One region of the Arthrobacter sp. Soil_C_49 genome, then DNA from elsewhere that is predicted to be linked to it. Evidence: predicted binding sites of a transcription regulator. Region 1 holds the regulator's gene; the other holds the start of a gene.

Region 1 (7,595 bases):
CCCTGAATATGATCGACACTCCCGGCCACGTCGACTTCACGTACGAGGTGTCCCGCTCCCTGGCGGCCTGTGAAGGCGCAATCCTCCTGGTGGACGCAGCCCAGGGCATCGAAGCCCAGACGCTGGCCAACCTGTACCTGGCGATGGAAAACAACCTCACCATCATTCCGGTCCTGAACAAGATCGACCTGCCGGCGGCCCAGCCCGAGAAGTACGCGGCCGAACTGGCCAGCCTGATCGGCGGGGACCCCGAGGACGTACTCCGGGTCTCGGGCAAGACCGGCATGGGCGTTGAGGCTCTGCTGGACAAGATCGTCCGCGACCTCCCGGCTCCCGAAGGCGATGCAAACGCTCCTGCCCGTGCCATGATCTTCGACTCCGTGTATGACACCTACCGCGGCGTGGTCACCTACGTCCGCGTCGTGGACGGCATGCTCCACCCGCGCGAACGCATCCAGATGATGTCCACGCGGGCTACCCACGAACTCCTGGAGATCGGGGTGAGCTCCCCGGAACCCACCCCCTCCAAGGGCCTGGGTGTCGGCGAAGTGGGCTACCTCATCACCGGCGTTAAGGATGTCCGCCTGTCCAAGGTTGGCGATACCGTCACCAATCTCGCCAAGCCGGCAGCCGACTCCCTGCCCGGCTACGCCGATGCCAAGCCGATGGTTTTCTCCGGACTGTATCCCTTGGACGGCACCGACTACCCGGTGCTTCGCGACGCACTCGAGAAGCTGATGCTCAACGACGCCGCCCTCGTGTACGAGCCGGAAACGTCCGCTGCACTGGGCTTCGGGTTCCGCGTGGGCTTCCTCGGACTGCTCCACCTGGAAATCACCCGCGAACGGCTCGAACGCGAATACAACCTGGACCTCATCTCCACCGCACCCAACGTGGAATACGAAGTAACTCTGGAAGACAAAAAGGTGGTCCATGTGACCAACCCCAGCGAGTACCCCTCCGGCAAAATCTCCGAAGTCCGCGAGCCCATGGTGGCCGCCACCATCCTGGCCCCGAATGAATTCGTCGGCGCCATCATGGAACTGTGCCAGAGCCGCCGCGGCGTGATGGGCGGCATGGACTACCTGTCCGAGGACCGGGTGGAAATCCGCTACCGCCTGCCGCTGGCCGAGATCGTCTTCGACTTCTTCGACATCCTGAAGTCCAAGACCCGCGGTTACGGCTCGCTGGACTGGAAGGCCGACGGCGACCAGGTGGCCGACCTCGTGAAGGTGGACATCATGCTCCAGGGCGAACAGGTGGATGCCTTCTCCGCCATCACCCACCGCGACAAGGCGTACTCCTACGGCGTCATGATGACCACGAAGTTGCGCGAGCTCATCCCGCGCCAGCAGTTCGAGGTACCCATCCAGGCGGCCATCGGCTCCAGGATCATCGCCCGCGAAAGCATCCGCGCCATCCGTAAGGACGTCCTGGCCAAATGCTACGGAGGCGACATCTCACGCAAGCGCAAGCTGCTGGAGAAGCAGAAGGAAGGCAAGAAGCGCATGAAGATGGTGGGCCGCGTAGAGGTTCCGCAGGAAGCCTTCATCGCCGCCCTCACCACCGACGAGTCCAAGGACAAGGCCAAAAAGTAGTGAACACCGCGTCCGGCAACACCGGAGGCCCCTGCAATGCCTAGCACACTTCCCCTCGGCGACCCGGCGCCGTCGGACGGCCTGCTGCCTGCACAGGCAGTGGACGGTGCGGCGGACCGCGCGTTCGGGCTGTACGTCCACATCCCGTTCTGCGCCGTGCGCTGCGGCTACTGCGACTTCAACACCTACACCGCCACCGAACTCGGCGGCGGAGCGTCCCAGGACGCGTACGCCCGGACGGCCGCCGCAGAGGTGACCATGGCAGCGAAGGTCCTCCCGGCGTCGGGCCTTCCTGCACGGAAGCTGAGCACGGTGTTTTTCGGCGGGGGCACGCCCACGCTGCTGCCAGCAGCCGACCTCGCCCTGATCCTCCGCCGCGCCATCGATGAGTGGGGAATCGAGGACGGCGCCGAGGTCACCACCGAGGCCAACCCCGACTCGGTCACCCCGGAATCCCTCGCGGTCCTGAAGGAAGCCGGGTTCACCAGGATCTCCTTCGGCATGCAGTCCGCCGTCCCGCACGTCCTGAAAGTCCTGGACCGGACGCACACCCCGAGCCGCGTCCCACAGGTGGTCCGCTGGGCGCGGGAAGCAGGGCTTGCGGTAAGCCTGGACCTGATTTACGGGACCCCGGGGGAGTCCCTCGCGGATTGGCGCCACTCCCTGGAGACCGCGCTGTCCTACGAGCCCGACCACATCAGCGCCTACGCGCTGATCATTGAGGACGGCACCAAGCTGGCGGCCCAGATCCGCCGCGGCGAAGTTCCCGGCATTGACGACGACGACCACGCCGACAAGTATGAGCTGGCCGACCAGCTGATTACCGAAGCCGGCCTGGGCTGGTACGAGGTCAGCAACTGGGCCCGCACACCGGAGCAGGCCTGCCGGCACAACCTGGCCTACTGGCGTGGCGATGACTGGTGGGGGATCGGTCCCGGTGCGCACTCGCATGTGGGCGGTGTCCGCTGGTGGAACGTCAAACACCCCACCGCCTACGCCGGCCGCCTGGCCCAGGGCCTCTCACCTGCTGCCGGCCGGGAAACCCTGGACGCGGAAACGCGGAACGTGGAGCGCGTGATGCTCGAGGCGAGGCTGCACTCCGGGCTGGCGGTATCCGCGCTCGGTGCAGCCGGCAGGCACGAGGTGGCAGGCCTGATCGCGGACGGTCTGGTGGAGCCGGCGGCAGCCTTCCAGGGGCGGCTCGTCCTGACCCTCAAAGGCAGGCTGCTGGCCGACGCGGTGGTTCGCCGGGTCCTGCCGGACTGATCCGCCCCGCCGGCTTTGCGCAGGAGCCGCCACGCCGGTGGAACCTCGTCAGTCCTGGGGCGGCTGACCGCCCAGGCGGGTGATGGTCCGGGTGGTGCTGTCCCAGAGCCTGGCTTCGATGCATTGCCCTTCCGCCCGCACGTCCACGCAGTCCATGGCAGCCCCGAGCAGGTGGCCGGGAATCCGGCGTGCGAGCGTGACATGCGGGGTCCAGGAGCCAGGCATGGTATTGGCGAACGCCCCCGTGCTGAACCGGTGAAGGCCGGCATGAAGTTCCAGCAGGGCCTTGGACAGCACCACCAGCCGTGCCAGCACATACTTGCCCTGTTGAGATGGGAAAACCACGACGCCGGAGAACCGGGCCTCGACGGGCAGCTCGGCCCACACATCCTGGGCATCGGCATCCAACAACAGGCTGTTGCCCGCGGCCAGCGTGATGTGGGGGCGGTTGCTTGGGGCTGTATGCGAGGCGAGGCTTGGCAGGCCGGCGTCAGCGAGCCTGGCCCAATCGGACCGGATCAGGGCATCCAGGGAGCCATCGAAGGTTAACTCGATGCTGCGCATGCACCCGGGTGGGCCCACGCCGGCAGGGTTCCCTGGCCGAAGCGAAGCGAGGCTAGGGTGCCGGTGGGGATTACTTGATCCAGCGGAGGTTGTACTGGTACCGGTACGGCTGGCCGCGGTTCACGCGGATGCCGGCCGCCACCGAGAAGCAGGTCAGCGCGATCCAGATCAGTGTGGCGACCACGGCAAAGATGTTGCCCACCACAGGCACGAACACCAGGATATTGGCCACCACAGCGGCGATGGTGGGAGGCAGGCTGAAGTTCAGCGCCTCCTTGGACTCCTGGGCGGTAAAAGGGCCGCGGTCACGGAAGATCAAGTAGATCAGGAGCGCAGGAACGCAGCCCAGGATCCCGCCGAAGTGCGAGAGCGTAGCCCACTGCCTGTCCTCGCTGGCCGTCAGGGGCAGGGCATTCGCCGGGACGCCATGGTACTCCGAACGGCCCTGGCCGCCCTGGCTGTCCCTGTGATCGCGTGCGTTTTCTGCCACAGTCTGTTCCTTCGAAAGTGCAATGCTGCCGACTAAGAATGCCAATATCTGCTGCGGCGCCGCCATCGGCAGATACCGCAGTACCAAGAATACTTGGTGCAGGCGTCCGCGCCTGCCCTAAGGGACCGTGAGGAAATCGATCACTTCCTCCACCCGGCCCAGCAACGACGCTTCCAGGTCCGCGTAGGTGCGGACCGCGCCCAGCAGTTTCTGCCATCCCAGCCCGATGTCTTCCTTGGTGGAGTGCGGCCAGCCGAATGCCCTGAGGATACCGGTCTTCCAGTCCTGACCGCGGGGCACTTCAGGCCACGTCTCAATACCCAGGACGGCCGGACGGATCGCCTGCCACACGTCCACGTAGGGGTGGCCGACAATCAGGACGTTGCCGGCAGCTCCGGGGGATGCCATCACGGCATCGGCAATGCGCGACTCCTTGGAGTCGGGCACCAGGTGGTCCACCAGCACGCCCAGGCGCCGGCCGGGACCGGGATTGAAGCCGGCAACGGCCGCGGCCAGGTCATCAATGCCGTGCAGGGGCTCGACGACGATGCCCTCCACTCGGAGGTCGTCTCCCCAGACCTTTTCCACCAGTTCGGCGTCGTGCTTTCCCTCCACCCAGATGCGGCTCGCCTTGGCCACCTGCGCGCGCTGCCCGGCCACCCGCACCGAACCGGACGCTGTCCGCCCGGCGGCCGGGCCGCCGGCCTGCTTGGGTGCTGGCGGCATTAGCCGGATCGGCTGGCCTTCCAGGAGGAAACCGAAGCCCAGCCGGAAGGACCGCGACTTGCCCCGGCGGTCCTCCAGGGCCACCACATGCATGCCGCCCGATTTTTCCACCCGGGTGACCGCCCCGACCCAGCCGGACTGGACCTCCTCCAGCACCATTCCCCGCTCTGCCGGCACTTCGGGCAGTTGCGTCCGTGCGGGCGCGGTCAGGTCCTGGGCTCCCCAGTTCTGGTATTGCATGGATGAACTCCGCTTCGTGCTGGATCCGGGCCCGGAATTTCGCCCGGAGCGGTACCAATGCTAACAACGGGGCGAGTCATAATAGACTGTTAGCACTTAGGCATGTCGAGTGCTAACCCCTGTGAGGTACGGTGCGGGCGGAACGGCTGCCCTGATCCCTGGATGGAGGTGGAGTGTGAGCGAGCCGCGCAAGCTTGAAGTACTGCGGGCCATCGTGGAGGACTACGTCCACTCGCGCGAGCCCGTCGGGTCCAAGGCCCTGGTGGAACGGCACCATCTTGGTGTCTCCAGCGCCACCATTCGCAATGACATGGCCGCGCTTGAGGACGAAGGGCTGATCACGGCCCCGCACACCAGCGCAGGCCGGATTCCCACGGACAAGGGCTACCGGCTCTTCGTGGACCAGATTTCCGCGGTCAAACCTCTGTCCCAGGCAGAGCGGCGTGCCATCCAGTCGCTCCTGGAAGGCGCCGATGATCTCGACGACGTCCTGGAGCGCACGGTCCGGCTGCTGTCCCAGCTGACCAACCAGGTGGCGGTGGTCCAGTACCCGCACCTCAACCGCGCACTGGTCCGCCATATTGAATTCGTCCTCCTGGCGCCGCGGAAGGTGCTGGTGGTGCTGATCGCCAACAGCGGCAAAGTGGAGCAGCGGGTCATCGACGTCGGGCAGGACATGGGCGATGACGTCCTGGCCACGCTGCGCACGCATTTCCTGGCATCCCTCGGCGGGACGGCACTGAGCCAGCTCACGCAGTCCCTGCCCGGAGTGGTGTCCGGCGCCGCTCCCGCGCAGCGGCAGGCAGCCCAGGCGCTGGCGCACGGACTGGAAGCCCTGGCCCACAACAGCCGCGAGGACCGCATGGTGATGGCCGGTACAGCCAACCTTGCCCGTTCCAACGTGGATTTTCCGCTCAGCATCGGACCTGTGCTGGAGGCGCTGGAGGAACAGGTGGTGATGCTGCGGCTCCTGAGCGAGATGGCGCAGGACCACCGGGGCGTGGCCGTCAGCATCGGCCGCGAGAACCCGTATGACGGGCTGGCGGAGGCTTCGGTGGTCGCCACGGGATACGGGCCGGACAGCGTCGCGAAGATCGGCATCCTGGGGCCCACCAGGATGGACTATCCCACCACGATGGCCGCGGTCAGGGCCGTCGCCCGGTACCTGTCACGGATTTTGGGACCCTGACCCGCGCCGTCCGGCTCCCAGCCAAGAACAGTAGCGCCGGCAGTACAGCTGCAGGCAAAACAACAAGGAAGAGATACGAACTTTGAGCAGCCACTACGAAGTCCTTGGAGTCTCACCGGATGCTACCGGGGAAGAGATCAAGAAGGCCTACCGCAAGCTGGCCCGCACCCTCCACCCCGACGTAAATCCCGGTGAGGACGTTGCAGACCGCTTCAAGGCCGTGACCCACGCCTACGAAGTTCTCTCCGATCCGCAGAAGCGCCGGGTGTACGACACCACGGGCAACGAGAACGGCACGGACAACGGATTCGGCGGCGGGGCGTACGCAGGCCAGGGCTTCGCCTTCCAGGACATCTTCGACACGTTCTTCGGTGCCGGCGGTTCCACCGGCCCCGCATCGCGGGTCCGGCGCGGCCAGGACGCGCTCATCAGCGTCCGGATCGAACTGCGCGACGCCGTGTTCGGCGTCAACAAGAAGCTTGAAGTGGATACCGCAGTAGTCTGCCCCACCTGCGAGGGCTCGTGCTGCCGGCCGGGCACCCACCCCGAGCGCTGCGATATCTGCGGCGGCAGCGGCCAGGTCCAGCGCGCGGTCCGGTCCATCCTGGGCCAGGTGATGACGGCGGCCCCGTGCGGCACCTGCGAAGGTTTCGGAACTGTCATCAAGGACCCCTGCAACGAGTGCAACGGGCAGGGCCGCATCCGCAGCCGCCGTTCGCTGACCATTAAGGTTCCCGCCGGTGTGGCCACCGGCACCCGCATCCAGCTCTCCGGCCAGGGCGAGGCCGGTCCTGCCGGCGGCCCCGCAGGTGACCTGTACGTTGAAATCCGGGTCAACAACGACGCCACGTACGTCCGCGAAGGCGACGACCTGCACGCCACCTTGAACATCCCCATGACTGCAGCCGCGCTGGGAACCGACGTCACCCTGGAAACCTTCGACGGTCCCCAGGACATCGACGTCAAGGCAGGAACCCAGTCCGGCGAGATCATCACCCTGCGCGGGCTGGGCGTCACCCACCTGCGCGGGTACGGCCGAGGTGACCTGAAGGTCCACCTGCAGGTGGAGACGCCGGCCAAGCTGGACGCGGCCCAGGAAGACCTGCTGCGCCAGCTCGCCAAGCTGCGCGGGGAGCAGATCACGGAGGGCAAGCTGGCCGCCAGCGGCGGCATGTTCGCCAAGCTCCGGGACCGGTTCGGTAACCTGTAGCGGTGAGCAACCCCGTCTTTTTCACGGCGTCCGGGTCCCTGGACCGGATGGTACCGGAAGGGCGCTTTGTCCTCGAGGGACTCGAGGCCCGGCACGCGGTGACCGTCAAACGGCTGGCTCCCGGTGAGCCCGTGGACATCGTCGATGGCGCTGGTACCCGGATGAGCGGCACAGTTGTTTCCGCTTCCCCGGCCGGCCTCGAGGTCGAATGCTCGTCCATCGGCGTTGAGGACCGGCCGGGTGTCAGGCTGGTGCTGGTCCAGGCCCTGGCCAAGGGCGACCGTGATGAACTGGCCATCGAAACCGCCACCG
Region 2 (7,595 bases), on a different contig from region 1:
AGGGCTTCGGCCCAGTCGGGGGCCATCAGCTCGTCCAGCGGGAGCGCCGCAAGTTCTGTGAAACCGAGTGTGTCCGCCGGTTCCGGTGCCAGGTCGAACAGGGCATCTGATTCAAACACCGTCCCATTCTTGCAGGGGCCGCCCCCGTCCGCGGCGCCTGATCCGCCCGTCGCTCCAAATGACATTGGTGTTATTCGCCCGTACCATGGGGGTCAGACAATTTTCGCAACCAGCAGGAGGAGTGTGCAGTGGCGGAACCAGCTCGGGAGCACCTGCCGGAGCAGGAACCACGGCATCCGCTCCTGGCCGATTTCACGCTCCGTGACTCGCCGTTGAGCGAGCGGGAGCAGCAGATGCTGGCGCTGGAGCGGCAGTGGTGGAAGTACGCCGGCGCCAAGGAACAGGCCATCCGGGAGCTCTTCGACCTCTCCGCGACGCACTACTACCAGCTGCTGAATGCCCTCATTGACACCGAGGATGCGCTGGCCCACGATCCCATGCTGGTCAAGCGATTGCGTAGACTACGTACGTCGCGCCAGCGTGCACGTACCGCACGGCGCCTGGGGTCCGACGCGTAAGAAGCTCGCGCTGTCCCCTCCAGCAGCAAACCAACAAGGATGTCATCCACCATGACCAGATACGCCCGCGATGAATTCGACAAGGTCCCGGAGTCTGCTTCGCGACAAGGTGTCCACCGTACGGCTTCGGGCCCAACCCGGGTGCGGCTGTGGCCGATCCTCGCGGTAGGCGTGGCCGCGCTGGTCATCGGACTGGTGTCCTTCCTGATCCTTCCCAAGCTCGGGTTCAACACCGCCGGCAGCCAGGCGTCAGTCAGCCAGGAGGCAGCGCCGCTGGCCGGCACCGGCTCCACCCCCTCGGCGGCTCCGGACGCATCCCCCTCCGCTGAGGCGCAGCCGTCCGCCTCGGCTGAACCGGAACCCAGCGCCGAGCCCGAACCCGAACCGAGCGCGTCTTCCGACGCCCCGGCAGTCATCAACAAGGCGCAGCCCGTTGCCGTCTACAACGCCGCGGGCACGGCAGGCCTGGCCAGCCGGGTTGGCGGCACGCTCCAGGCTGACGGCTGGACGCTGGGGCAGGTGGGCAACTGGGCCGGCTCGCCGCAGCAAACCTCCATCATCTTCTATTCGGGCGCCGGCCAGCTCGCCAGCGCCCAGGCCCTGGCGGAGCTCCTCGGCATCCCCACGCTGGTGAACAGCACCGAATTCCAGGTGCCCCTGGTTGTGGTGCTGGGCCCCGGCTACCGGTAAACAGCGCCTTGTTCCGCGCACGCCGTCCCGGCTGTTACACCTGAATAACTATTGCCGTCCGCCCCGGAGCCGTCCCGTCCCGCCGGCAGGGAGTTGGCTAGAGTGATTTTCAGGTTCGGTCCGGGCCACCCCGAACACAGCGGTGTGGACGCCCGGACGCAACGGAAAGAGTGGTCGGACATGGCACTGGGAACCGTCAAATGGTTCAACGCGGAAAAGGGCTACGGTTTCATCACCGTGGACGGCACGGGCGATGACATCTTTGTCCACTGGTCTGCCATCCAGGGCGAAGGCTACCGGGCCCTCGACGAAGGCCAGCGCGTGGAGTTGGAAGTCGGCGAAGGCGAGAAGGGCCCGCAGGCCGAAAGCGTCCGGCCGGCCGGGTGAACAGCACTTTCCTCCGTCCCGCGGCCATCCGCCGGGCGCTCATCACAGCTGCCGCCTGCGCAACCCTCACCCTGACCGCCTGCTCCGGTGCCACCGGCAACGCGAGGGTGGAACCGGCGGAAGCGTCCGGGGACGGCACCCTCCGGGTCGGGCTGATCCTGGACAGCACCGGGGACAACGCCTTCCTGAACGCACCCCAGCTGGCTGCCGTCAAGCTCGCCGTGCAGGAGATTAACACCGCCGGCGGCCACAAAGGCAAGCCGGTGGAACTCCTCCCTCCCGAAACCGGGCAGGATGCGGCCGGGCAGGCCCAGGCACTCGTTGCCGCAAAGGCTGACGTTGTCATCGGCCCCACGGATTCCAGCCACGCCGCCGCTGCCATCGACATCCTCTCCCGCGCCCGGACCCCGCTCATCTCACCGGCCAACACGGCTGCCGGCCTCAGCACCTCCAACAGCGGCGGCTACTACTTCCGGACCGCAGCTGCCGACGTCGCGCAGGGCCCCGTCCTCGTGAAGCTCGCCAAGGACGCCGGCGCCGCCACGGTGGCGGTGCTGCACCAGGAAGGCTCCTATGGCACTGACGTGTCAGCCGCCGTCGCCACCGCTGCTGAACAGGCCGGAATGAAAGTGGCTGCTACCGCCGGTTTCACGCCGGGCGGGGCGGGCAGCGCCGCCGCTGCCGTGCAGAAGGCCGCCGCGGATGCCATTATTGTCATCGCCCGAGACGGTGCCCAGGGCGCCCTGGCCGAACTGGCCAATGCCGGCGTGGACGGGAAGCGGATCATCCTCAGCGACGGCGCCTTCGCGCGCTACGGTTCCCGCCTGCCCGCCAAGTCCCTCGACGGCGCCCGCGCGGTGGTTGCCGGGCAGCTTCCCGATGCGGGCTTCCAGGCCAGGCTGCTCGCGGTGGACCCGGGCCTGAAGGACGTATCGTTCGCCGCCGAGGCCTACGACGCCGTAACTGTTGCTGCCCTCGCCGCCGCCCGCGCGCAGGATGACGCGGGTCGCTCCATCGCCGCCAACCTCATTCCTGCCTCCGGTGGAGCGGTGGAAGGATCCTCCGGGACACCTGCTGCCGAAGCCTGTCTCACCTATAAGGACTGCCGGGCGGGGCTGATGACCCGCCCCGATATTAATTACGACGGCGAATCCGGCCCGGTTGCCTTTGACGCCAACGGGGACATCACCAGCGCCACCTTCACCGTCTATACCTACGGGGCTGACAACAACCCGGCGCCCAGCGGCCGGGAGACCGCCGGACGGGCAGCGGGCTGAGCTTCGCCGTCGGCTAAACGGGACAAAGCAGGGTCTTATTCGCTTGCACTCTCACGTGGGGAGTGCTAATTATTGAGTTAGCACTCTGACGTACCGACTGCTAAAGCAAAGCTGGTTCCGGCCCGCGGCGCGCTGCACCGGTCGAGGAGCGAAGAAACACCTAACTGGAGTGAGATCCCCAGCCGGAGGCATACAGAGGCCGAAGGTGAAGGATCGTCCGTCGCGGGCACTGCAGCGAAGGTTCATTCTTAACGACTGTCCCGAAAGGACTACTGCCGTTATGGCCAAGATCATTGCATTTGATGAAGAGGCACGCCGCGGCCTTGAGCGGGGCCTGAACATCCTCGCCGACGCCGTTAAGGTCACCCTCGGCCCGCGTGGACGCAACGTCGTCCTCGAGAAGAAGTGGGGCGCCCCCACGATCACCAACGATGGTGTTTCCATCGCCAAGGAGATCGAGCTGGACGATCCTTACGAGAAGATCGGCGCCGAGCTGGTCAAGGAAGTTGCCAAGAAGACGGACGACGTCGCCGGCGACGGTACCACCACGGCAACCGTGCTGGCACAGGCACTGGTGAAGGAAGGCCTGCGCAACGTTGCTGCCGGCGCCGACCCGCTGTCCCTCAAGCGCGGCATCGAGAAGGCCGTTGAGGCCGTCACCGCCGAACTGCTGAACTCCGCCAAGGAAATCGAAACCAAGGAAGAGATCGCCGCTACGGCATCCATCTCCGCCGGTGACGAGGAAATCGGTGCCCTCATCGCCGAAGCCCTGGACAAGGTGGGCAAGGAAGGCGTCATCACGGTCGAGGAGTCCAACACCTTCGGCCTGGAGCTTGAGCTCACCGAAGGCATGCGCTTCGACAAGGGCTACATCTCCGCCTACTTCGTCACCGACGCAGAGCGCCAGGAAACGGTCCTCGAGGATCCGTACATCCTGATCGTCAACTCCAAGATCTCCAACGTCAAGGAACTGGTTGCTGTCCTCGAGAAGGTCATGCAGTCCAACAAGCCGCTGCTGATCATCGCCGAAGACATTGAGGGCGAGGCCCTGGCCACCCTGATCGTCAACAAGATCCGCGGCACCTTCAAGTCTGTCGCCGTCAAGGCTCCGGGCTTCGGTGACCGCCGCAAGGCACAGCTCGCCGACATCGCTGTCCTCACCGGTGGCCAGGTCATCTCCGAAGAAGTTGGCCTCAAGCTGGAGAACGCCGGCCTGGAGCTCCTGGGCAAGGCACGCAAGGTTGTTGTCACCAAGGACGAGACCACCATCGTCGAAGGTGCGGGCGACGCCGACCAGATCGCCGGCCGCGTTGCCCAGATCCGCGCCGAGATCGAGAACTCCGATTCGGACTACGACCGCGAGAAGCTGCAGGAGCGCCTGGCCAAGCTGGCCGGCGGCGTTGCAGTCATCAAGGCCGGTGCCGCGACCGAGGTTGAGCTCAAGGAGCGCAAGCACCGCATCGAAGACGCAGTGCGCAACGCCAAGGCTGCTGTTGAAGAAGGCATCGTCGCCGGTGGCGGCGTGGCCCTCATCCAGGCCGGTGCCAAGGCATTCGCCAACCTGCAGCTGTCCGGTGACGAAGCAACCGGTGCGAACATCGTCCGCGTTGCCATCGACGCCCCGCTGAAGCAGATCGCCTTCAACGCCGGCCTGGAGCCGGGCGTTGTGGTTGACAAGGTCCGCGGCCTGCCTGCCGGCCACGGCTTGAACGCCGCAACCGGCGAGTACGTCGACCTGCTGGCTGCCGGTGTGAACGATCCCGTCAAGGTGACCCGCTCTGCACTGCAGAACGCGGCCTCCATCGCCGGCCTGTTCCTCACCACCGAGGCAGTTGTGGCCGACAAGCCCGAGAAGAACGCTGCCCCGGTTGGCGGCGGCGACGACATGGGCGGCATGGGCGGCTTCTAAGCCTTTCCTGCCGGACCTGGTCCCGCGAAATACATAAATGCGGCCCCCTCTTTCGAGGGGGCCGCATTTGTTTTGTCCAGCGGGGGAGTGTTTACTTCCTTGCGCTGGCCAGCATTCCTTCAACTTCCTTCTTGAACGCGTCGGCAGCGGCCTGCGGCGAGAGGCGGTCATAAAGGACTTCATCGGTGTACCGCTTGATGACGTTCTGCACGCTGCCGGCACCCACCGGCGGAACCGGCGGCGCTTCCTTGATGTCCGGGGCGATGTCCTTGAGGAAGCCGACTACGGTGGTGTCCGCAGGCTTCAGCGAGGGGGTGATGCCCTCCACGATCTCCGGGTTGGTGGGGACGCCCCGGTCGGTCATGAGGACGGCCCCGGCTTCGGGGCTGTTGGCCAGGTAGTTGATGAACGTGGCGGCGGCTTCCGGGTGCTTTGTGCGGGAGGATGCGGACCAGAACATGGTGGGCTTGTAGTACATGCCGTTCCCTGCAGCGGAGCCGTCCGTGCTGGGGGCGCGGAGCATTTTGATGCTGCTGCCGGTGGTCGCCTCGAGGGAGCCGAGCTGGTTGGTCCACCACCAGGCCATGCCAACCCTGTTGGTGCCGAACAGACTTTCTTCCAGCCCCGCGCCGGCGTCTTCCGTGGCGACGGTGGCGGGCGGGCTGGCCTTCGAATCACGCTGTTCTTTCAGGCGTTCCCAGAAGGAGGCAGCCGTGGAGGTTTCGAAGTCCAGCTTGCCGTCCTCTGAATAGAGGTTCTCGCCGTGCTGCCGCAGCCAGATGATCAGGTCCGCTTCGTTGGTGCCGTAGGCCGCGCCGTAGTTCTTGCCGTCACCTGAGGCGCTGATCTTGGCGGCCGTGGCCATGAAGTCATCCCAAGTCCACTTTGTGTCATCCGGAAGCGGAACGTTCGCGGCTTCGAACACCTTGGTATTGGCCATGACCACGTAGGCGTTCTGGCCGGTGCTCAAGCCGTACTGGGCATCATCGTACTGGCCTGATGCCAGCGCTTCCTTATCCAGCTTGGACGTGTCGATGCCCTTCTGCTTGGACAGGTCCAGGAGGGCTCCGCGTCCGCCGTATTCCGCGATGTACTTCTGGTCCATCTGGATGACGTCGGGTGCATCGTTCGCAGCAGTCTTAGTGGCGAGCTTGTCCCAGTAGCTGGCCCACTCGCCAGGCTCGGACTCAATCTTGATGTTCGGGTGTTCGGCTTCGAAAGCGTCAATGACCTTTTCGGTCTGCGCATTGAGGTACTCGTTGCCCCACCACGCAAACCGCAGGGTGACTTCCTCATTGTTGCTGGAACCGCCGGACGCGCCACAGCCCGTTGCGAAGAGGGACAGGGCCACAGCTACTGCACCGAGCCGGAACTTCCTCCGCCTGCCGGTTGGAATCGTCATTGATCTGCCTTCCTTGTTCTGGTGAGCACGCAGTCTCCGTGCCTCAAGGGAGCGTCTTCGCCCGCTTGCACTGTAAGAGAAAACGCTTTCTCGTGTGACATCCGATTGTGCCGGTGCCCGGATGCTTCCGTCAAGGGATTTCGGTAAACGCTTTCCTGCGACTTTCCACTGCTCCTTTCATTGCGCCTTCTGCCACCCGCGCAGGCACGGGCGCAGCAGCTGCCCGGGCGCCGGGGAAGGTCGGGAGCACCGCTTTGTCGGTGTCTTCTGGCAGGATGGACCGGTGACGATTACAGCAGCGGCCGACGGTTCGGCCTTGGGAAATCCAGGCCCCGCAGGTTGGGCCTGGTACGTGGACGACGACTGCTGGCGCGCAGGCGGATGGCCGCACGGAACCAACAACCAGGGCGAGCTGATGGCTGTCCTGGATCTGTTGCGGGCCACCGCGCACCTTCCCGGCGAGGACCTGCACATTCTCTGTGACAGCCAGTACGTCATCAACTCCATCACCAAGTGGATGCCGGGCTGGAAGCGCAAGGGCTGGCGGAAGGCTGACGGCAAGCCCGTACTGAACGTTGACCTGCTCAAGGAACTGGACCGGGAACTGGCCGGGCGCAAATACAGGTTCGAATGGGTCAAGGGGCACGCCGGGCACCACCTGAACGAAGCCGCCGACGAGCGGGCCCGGGCTGCCGCCACGGCTTACCAGCAGGGTGTGGCCGCCCGTTCAGGCCCAGGCTTTCCCGGCGGACACCATCCCGGCGGTTCGGGAGCCCGCGCCGCCGGCCGCGCTCCGGTCACTGTTCAGCCGCCGGCAGCAGCACCCCGTGAGGACGACCTGTTCAGCCAGCAGGAGCTGGCCCACCAGGACGTGACCCACCAAGACCCCAGCCTGCAGGGCCCCGGCCAGCAGGAGCTGGCCCAGCAGGACTTTACCCAGTTGGACTTCGCGCAGCTCGGTGACGGGGCCTTTGACCTCGACGGTGCCTCCGGCCAGGCCGAAACCGCTCCGCCGGAAGCGCTGGTGGAAGAACTGGAACGGGAGCTGCTGGGCCCCCTGGTCCGCGGGGACATGGGCAGGACGGCCGTCCTCCTGCACCCTGACTTCCTGGAAATCGGCAGCTCCGGCCGGGTCTGGACCCGGGACGCCATGATGATGGCGCTGGAAGAAGATCCGGGGGAGCGGACCGATATCGAGATCCTAGGCTCCGACCGCATTGGCCCCGGCGCCGTCCTGCTGACCTACCGGAATTTCGCGCGCTCAGGTACAACGCTCCGGAGCTCGCTGTGGGTGCTCGACGGTGAGCGCTGGCGGCTTCGGTTCCACCAGGGCACACCCGAAGCCTGAGAAC

Evidence for each region. The regulator HrcA, encoded in region 1, represses chaperone genes, less so after heat shock. The targets are predictions, from matches to a motif close to TTNGCACTCGNNNNNNNCGAGTGCNAA.
Region 2: the regulator HrcA is predicted to act here: its motif matches at 3,010-3,036, upstream of groL (chaperonin GroEL).

The regions. Positions count from the first base shown of each region.
Region 1 is NZ_JBDGJZ010000001.1:595,971-603,565, reverse strand. Features, by position in the region: gene lepA (translation elongation factor 4) at 1-1,598, shown strand, start outside; gene hemW (radical SAM family heme chaperone HemW) at 1,635-2,864, shown strand; gene AC3A4Z_RS02800 (2'-5' RNA ligase family protein) at 2,913-3,446, opposite strand; gene AC3A4Z_RS02795 (DUF4870 domain-containing protein) at 3,499-3,918, opposite strand; gene AC3A4Z_RS02790 (DUF3097 domain-containing protein) at 4,036-4,884, opposite strand; gene hrcA (heat-inducible transcriptional repressor HrcA) at 5,060-6,073, shown strand; gene dnaJ (molecular chaperone DnaJ) at 6,156-7,283, shown strand; gene AC3A4Z_RS02775 (16S rRNA (uracil(1498)-N(3))-methyltransferase) at 7,286-7,595, shown strand, end outside.
Region 2 is NZ_JBDGJZ010000016.1:75,422-83,016, reverse strand. Features, by position in the region: gene AC3A4Z_RS20060 (uracil-DNA glycosylase) at 1-119, opposite strand, end outside; gene AC3A4Z_RS20055 (DUF3263 domain-containing protein) at 249-578, shown strand; gene AC3A4Z_RS20050 (LytR C-terminal domain-containing protein) at 630-1,268, shown strand; gene AC3A4Z_RS20045 (cold-shock protein) at 1,449-1,655, shown strand; gene AC3A4Z_RS20040 (ABC transporter substrate-binding protein) at 1,652-2,932, shown strand; gene groL (chaperonin GroEL) at 3,213-4,841, shown strand; gene AC3A4Z_RS20030 (ABC transporter substrate-binding protein) at 4,933-6,243, opposite strand; gene AC3A4Z_RS20025 (RNase H family protein) at 6,527-7,591, shown strand.